One region of the Rhizobium sp. CG4 genome, then DNA from elsewhere that is predicted to be linked to it. Evidence: riboswitches for the same ligand, from Rfam matches in the RefSeq annotation. Region 1 holds a riboswitch; each other region holds the start of a gene.
What was found. A riboswitch is a leader RNA that binds a small molecule or an ion and turns the genes downstream of it on or off. The one in region 1 is predicted to bind cobalamin.
Positions count from the first base shown of each region.

Region 2: linked by a shared signal. The riboswitch ahead of HGO37_RS09510 (CbtB domain-containing protein) and the one ahead of HGO37_RS15830 (DUF1636 family protein) in region 1 are both predicted to bind cobalamin.
Region 3: linked by a shared signal. The riboswitch ahead of HGO37_RS22335 (ABC transporter substrate-binding protein) and the one ahead of HGO37_RS15830 (DUF1636 family protein) in region 1 are both predicted to bind cobalamin.

Region 1 is NZ_JABAEG010000005.1:90,715-92,976, reverse strand. It holds gene cobW (cobalamin biosynthesis protein CobW) at 1-774, opposite strand, end outside; gene HGO37_RS15830 (DUF1636 family protein) at 771-1,196, opposite strand; cobalamin riboswitch at 1,319-1,531, opposite strand; gene cobO (cob(I)yrinic acid a,c-diamide adenosyltransferase) at 1,667-2,262, shown strand, end outside.
Region 2 is NZ_JABAEG010000002.1:899,355-901,616, reverse strand. It holds gene HGO37_RS09515 (methyl-accepting chemotaxis protein) at 1-312, opposite strand, end outside; cobalamin riboswitch at 484-739, shown strand; gene HGO37_RS09510 (CbtB domain-containing protein) at 912-1,094, shown strand; gene HGO37_RS09505 (CbtA family protein) at 1,106-1,831, shown strand; gene HGO37_RS09500 (hypothetical protein) at 1,828-2,154, shown strand; gene HGO37_RS09495 (type 1 glutamine amidotransferase family protein) at 2,161-2,262, opposite strand, start outside.
Region 3 is NZ_JABAEG010000009.1:218,072-220,333, reverse strand. It holds gene HGO37_RS22340 (FecCD family ABC transporter permease) at 1-292, opposite strand, end outside; gene HGO37_RS22335 (ABC transporter substrate-binding protein) at 298-1,317, opposite strand; cobalamin riboswitch at 1,500-1,737, opposite strand; gene HGO37_RS22330 (methyl-accepting chemotaxis protein) at 1,845-2,262, opposite strand, start outside.

The DNA.
Region 1 (2,262 bases):
AACGAAGCTGTCGAACTCGTCGTGATCGTGGTCTTCTTCCTCATCGTGATGGGTATGGCGATTTTCAATGTCGTCTTCCACAGCAAGACCAAGACCGATCAGGACAGCGGGATCAATGGCGCCATTGGACGCTACAACGATCTTTGCAGCCTTGGGCAGATGTTCGCCAATATGCGCCTTGGCGCGTTCCAGACCTTCGGCATCCAGCAGATCGCCCTTGGTCAGGACGATAAGGTCAGCGCAGGCAATCTGGTCTTCGAACACTTCTTCAACTGGATCATCATGGTCAAGCGCCTCGTCATTGGCACGCTGGGCAGCAAGAGCATCCAGATCATGCGAGACCATGCCTTCTGCGAGTGCAGCACCGTCGGCAACAGCGATAACAGCATCCACCGTGACGCGGCTTTTGATTGCCGGCCACTGGAACGCCTGCACCAGAGGCTTCGGCAGGGCAAGGCCGGAAGTTTCGATCAAAATATGCTCCACCTTCGGCTGGCGGCTGAGTATCTGCTCGATCGCTGGCTGGAAATCATCGGCAACCGTGCAGCAAATGCAGCCATTTGCCAGTTCAACGATGTTTTCTTCTGGGCAGCTTTCGATACCGCAGCCCTTGAGGATTTCGCCATCAATGCCAACATCGCCAAACTCATTGACGATAATCGCAAGACGCTTGCCTTCCAGTTTTTCCAGGAGACCACGCAAAAGCGTGGTTTTTCCAGCACCCAGAAAACCGGTGACGATGGTGCAGGGAACACGGTCCAGCGAATTGCTCATGATTTTTCCTCTGTGTAATCAAATGGTGGAGTACGGGCAATCATGCCACGTTTCAAACTGTCGGGACGTCCGCGCCAAGGCATAAGACCGTCCGGCGCACTGGCAAGCAATTGCGCGCCGATCAGCAGGTCGTCAGCATCGTCTTGTGCAAGGCCGCCAAAAATATAGGACCAGCCATCAACACTGCGAATACTGGCGCTCAAACCACGCTTGCAATTGGCAAGACAATTGACGCTACGTACCTCGATGCCAACATCCTGGGCCTTCGCGATAGCGGCAGATGACAAAAGCGCGCCGGGGCGGGGATCGGCATTCGGATCGTCCTCGCTGCGACAGTTTCGGCAGACAAATACGACGACACCATCAGCGGTGCCGTTTTGTGTTTTACCATCAGGGCAGGGTGATGTTGCCGTAATATCCAAATCCGTATTCGCTTTCCGCGCCTTCAAAAAAATCATGGGTGCGGTTATCGAAAACGGCAATTCATCGCGATGATAGCCAGATATTCGATCGGTTCGACTGACCGGAGCACCCCGCCCGACAGACGTATTTTCCTGAAACGGCAGGTCTCCTGGCTTGCGGCTTATGGCGCCCGTGTCGCCGCCTTCCCGAACATATGTCCAGTGGCGTTTCGGCGTGGGCTGACCGCTTACAGTTGCGGGGGCAGCCACGGAGTGGCCCGTCAAATCGGGGCGGAACCGTGTTCCCTCTTAGCTTTTCCCGTTGCCGGAAAAAGACCGTCAGTGATTTACACTTAGGCGCAACCGCTGCTGCGGTCAATGCAAAGCCCACATGCCGCCAGCATTGCCGGGTGAGGCAAATTGGCTATAGTCGCCGCTTCGCAAATAGCAGATAAGCGTTTTTTAGACGTAGCAATGACAGGAAAACCGCCATGACCCGCGAGATTACCGAAACTGAGGCCGAGCGTCATCGCCAAAAAATGGTCAATCGCAAAGCCGTCCAGGATGCCGAAGTCGCGGAAAAAACGGTCGAAAAAGGGCTTTTGATCATCAACACTGGACCGGGTAAAGGCAAGTCTACCGCGGCCTTCGGTCTGGCGCTGCGCATGCTTGGCAATGGCCGCCGCGTCGGCGTCGTGCAGTTCATAAAGGGCGCTTGGGCGACCGGTGAACAACAAGCCTTGACTCTGTTCGGAGACCGCGTCGAATGGCGCACCATGGGCGAAGGTTTCACGTGGGACACTCAGGATCTGAAGCGCGATATCGCCGCAGCCGCCAAGGCATGGGCGGAAGCAAAGACGCTTATGGAAGACAAAACGATCGGACTTCTTGTCCTCGACGAGTTGAACATTGCTCTCCGCTATGAATATCTCGACCTGAACGACGTGATCGAGACATTGCAGAACCGTCGCCCCGATTTGCATGTTGTCGTCACCGGCCGTAACGCCAAGCAGCCGTTGATCGATGCTGCCGATATGGTGACTGAGATGACACTGGTGAAGCATCATTTCAAGGCTGGCGTCAAAGC
Region 2 (2,262 bases), on a different contig from region 1:
GTTATAGCTGGCCTGGATCCAGATTTCTTCACCGCTCTTGGTCAGGCGGCGGAACTGGCGTTGCTCATACTGGCCGGAAGCGAGGCCCTTCCAGAACGTCGTGTAGTCAGCTGCGGCAGCGTCTTCTGCGCGCATGAACATTCTATGGTGACGGCCCTTGATCTCATCGAGCCGGTAACCGAGCGTCGCGCAGAAATTTTCGTTGGCGTCGATCACCATGCCGTCGGGTGTAAAAGATATGATGGCCTGCGATCGGCTGAATGCAGACAGGATAGCCGCGGCTTCCGTGCTGAAAATGCGATCAAACCCCATAACTCCACCTGTCAAACTTGGTTAATGTCTATAACTATTCACTGGCAAATTTTAGTTAAAACTTTGATTAGATTTCCGCATTCTCAGCTCTAACGGTACAATGACCTTGTCACGCAGCGACACTGATTGCCCGATTGAAACGTCGCCCATTGACTCAAACCGTGCCGCGCCGGATAACAAAGATGTGATGGTTCCTTGCCGGGTTTTCCGGCGGGATGAAAAGGGAACACGATAGGGAACTGTCCTCATTCGTGGCTGCCCCCGCAACTGTGAACGGAGAGCCTGAAAACAAAGAGCCACTGGTCTGGCGCATCGATGCGAAATCATAGTGATTTTGCACTGTCGATGCGAAAAACAGACAGACCGGGAAGGTGTTTTCAGGTTACGACCCGTGAGCCAGGAGACCTGCCATCGCGAGAGTGTCCATGCCGGCGGGGTGTCCGGAATTTGCGCGGTTTTGCGGAAATGCTTCGGCGGTTTCCTCTTTCTTCGTGTGCTTCCCCGTGGTGACGGATGTCGATTGCGGATCCGCGTGTCCATTGCATACGCTGCCGGTTCCGTTTTTGAGACTGCGTATGCATTGAGCGAGAGGGTTCACCATGTCTGTCCAAAACAACGCCGCCACGCAGGTGGTATCTGTCAAATCTGCCAGCGCAGTCCAGTCGCTTCTGGCCGTGTTCTTCGGCCTGTTCATCATCGGTTTTGTCGGCTTTTCGCATATCGAGGCCGTGCATGATGCCGCGCATGATACGCGCCATGCCAACGCCTTTCCCTGCCACTGAGGGAGAGCGGCATGTCGTCTTTTCGTAATATCGTTTTTACATCCGTTCTGGTGGGGCTGATCTGCGGACTTGCCGTCAGTTTCATGCAATATGTCGGCACCACACCGTTGATCCTGCATGCCGAGACATTCGAATCGGCTGGCGGTGAGGCCGGGCATAACCATGACGCAGCACCGGCAACCGGTGAAGCGGCTGCGCCTGCTGGCCACGCTCATGACGAAGAAGCCTGGGGACCGGCGGATGGTTTTGAGCGGAATGCCTACACGGCTGCTGCCAATATTCTGATGGCAATCGGTTATGCACTGGTTCTGACCGGCCTCATCTCACTGCGGGGCAGCAATATTGGCTGGCGTGAAGGTCTGTTCTGGGGGCTTGGCGGCTTTGCGGCCGTGGCTCTGGCGCCGATGGTCGGTCTGCCGCCTGAATTGCCGGGAAGCCCGGCTGGTGAACTGGCCGCGCGTCAGGCCTGGTGGATTGGCACTGCGGTAGCAACAGCAGGTGGTTTAGCGCTTTTGGCTTTCCGTCGTGAGCCATGGGCTGCGGTTCTCGCCATCGTGCTGATTGCTGCGCCGCATGTCATTGGTGCGCCGTTGCCGCCAGAAGGCGAACATGCTTTGGCACCACTGCCACTGGAGCGCCGTTTCATCATCCTTGCCACACTCACCAGCTTTGTCTTCTGGGTGTTGCTGGGTGCCTTGAGCGGCACGTTCCTCAAGCGATTTGAAGCGGCCAAGTGAACAACGGTTCTGCCGAATGGAGCGTGGCGCTTGATGCGCTGCGCTTTTCTGTTCCCGGGCATGGCGCGCCTTGCGCCGTGCACCGCCTTGCTTTCAAGGCACTGCTTGGTGCATCACCGGATAGCGAGGCCTGCCTTGCCTGTTTTACCGAGCATCAGGCTGCGTTTGAAGCTGCCGCCCTCGACAAGATCAAGCGACAAAACCTACCAATCGACAAAAGCCTTCATCTGAACAGTCGGGATATTCGTCGCGCATTGGGTAACGATATCGCCTCGGGTCCACAGCGTGTCTGCCGGGTTCTCGACCGCGATGTTGCCAGCTGAGTTATCTCAGCGGTGCTCGGCTGCAAACGCCTTGATTTCTGCTTCTGCTTCCGGTCCCCACAGGTTAAGCGCCTTGAGGATCTCGGTGGTAAAACTGACCGGCGCGGT
Region 3 (2,262 bases), on a different contig from region 1:
GAGGGTTGCGTAGCAATGCTTGCAGGATCACGCCACAGAGCGCCAGCGCAGCCCCTGCACTTGCCGCAACCAAGGCGCGGCTCAGACGATAGTCCCAGATTACGCCTTCATGGATGCGGCTGATTTCAAACGGCATTCCAAAGGCGCGTTTCATGATCGCCTTGACCGTCGTATCGAGCGGAATGGAAATTTCGCCGATCGACACGGCAAGACTTATCATGAAGCCGAGAAGCGTCAGAAAAAAGACGGTGACTGCCAAAGGCAGCCACCATGCTGAACGACGTGCAGGCATTTCTGTCACTTGGAAATCCCGAGCGCCTGGATACCCTTTGCCAGGATTTCAATGCCATCAATCGTACGAATGGTCGGGTTCATGGACTGTGCATCCATCATGACGAAATGTTTGTTCTTAACGGCATCCATGTGGCTGGTGACCGGATCGTTCTCCAGGAAGTCGATCTTGACCGCAGGATCATCGGCGGCATAACGGCGACGATCCATGGTAGCGATAACGACGACAGCAGGGTTGGATTCGGCAATGGTTTCCCAACCGACCAGCGGCCACTCTTCTTCCGTGCTTACGACATTTTTGGCACCAAGCGTTTTCAGAATATAGGCCGGAGCACTGTTTTTACCGGCAATATAGGCGTCGCCCTTCACTTCCTTGCTGGAGAACCAGAAAACAACAGGAAGATTGGCCGACGATGCGTTTCCGATCGACGCGACGGCTGCGGCCTCACGTGCCCTCAGATCGGCTACCAGTTTTTCGCCCCGTTCTTTGATATCGAAAATATCGGAGAGTTCGCTGATCTGCTGATAGATCAGATCCATCGTGAAAAGTTCTTTGCGTACGCCATCGCCACCATCGGCATTGATCTTGGCCACGCAGTCTGCAGGAGAAACATAGGTATTGATGCCAAGTGAACCGAATTGTTCGCGTTTGCCCACAGAACCCTGCGTGCCGACGTGCCATTCGAACTCCGCAGCAACCAGATCAGGCTCTTTGCCGACAACCGATTCAAAGCTGGGGTCATTGTCTGCAAGGCGCGGAATTTGCGCATTGACGCCTTCATATTCTTTCAAAACCGGCCCAACCCAAACGGCGGTACCGGCAATCTTGTCTGCCAAGCCAAGGGAAAACAGGATTTCGGTCATGCCCTGTCCGATCGAAACGATCTTTGCTGGCGCCTTTTCGAACGTAATCGACTGACCGCAATTGGTAACCGTCAACGGATATTGGGTCGCCGCATGGGCACTAGCAGAGAACCCGGCAACTAAAACGGTTACAGCACTGAGAGTTTTTATGATGGCACGCATGGAAGCCTCCCGATTGGAAATATTTGAAATGCAGTTGAGATTACGGGCCTAAATTGCCCGGTTTGTGCAGCGTTTAGAAAAACGACGCGCGGTTAACCCAACAATGCAATGAACGGAGGCAACAAATGCATATGTTATGTAATAACATGACTATTCCTTTCCGGACAACCCCGCCCGGTGCGTTGGATTAACAAATAACGGCAGGTCTCCTGGCTCACGAATTCACGCCGTTCATCTGCCTTCCCGTGCACTCAGCGGCACAGTGGCATGGTGTAAGAGCTACACCACAAGGATGAGCGGCAATCCGCTTACAGTTGCGGGGGCAGCCATGGCATTGTTTCTTCGATAGAAACGCACCATGTTCCCTATTAATCCCCTCCAGGTACAACCCTTTGGAGAACCGTCGGATGCCACTTATGGCCAAGGCGCAGACAAGGTCAAGGCTATTGCGACAGACCGAACAAAAGAAAACCGCCGCCCCAGAGATTGAGGCGGCGGCATTTTTCATTCTCAAAAATCTTGGAGGCTCAGAATTCTGTCCAGTCCGCTTCCTTGGCTGTAGTCGCAGCGGCAGATGAACCGCCACCGAAGGCGCTCGCCAACCTATTGCCCAGTGCACGTGCTGGAGACGCAATCGGCCTGGACTTTGTCGATGCTGCCACCGGTGCCGGTGCAGCAGGTCGCGAAGCCGAAGCGGCGGCGCGAGGAGCAGCAGGCCTTGCGAAACCAGCCATACCGCCGGTGCCTGTCAGTCTGAACTGGCCGAGCAGCGAGTTAAGGGACGTGGCTTCCGTTGCAAGACCATGGCTTGCCGCCGTTGTTTCTTCGACCATGGCAGCGTTCTGTTGCGTGCCCTGATCCATGGTGTTGACGGCGGTGTTGATTTCCTGAAGACCAACCGACTGTTCGCGGGTTGCCTCAGCAATCGCGTGAACATGCTGGTTG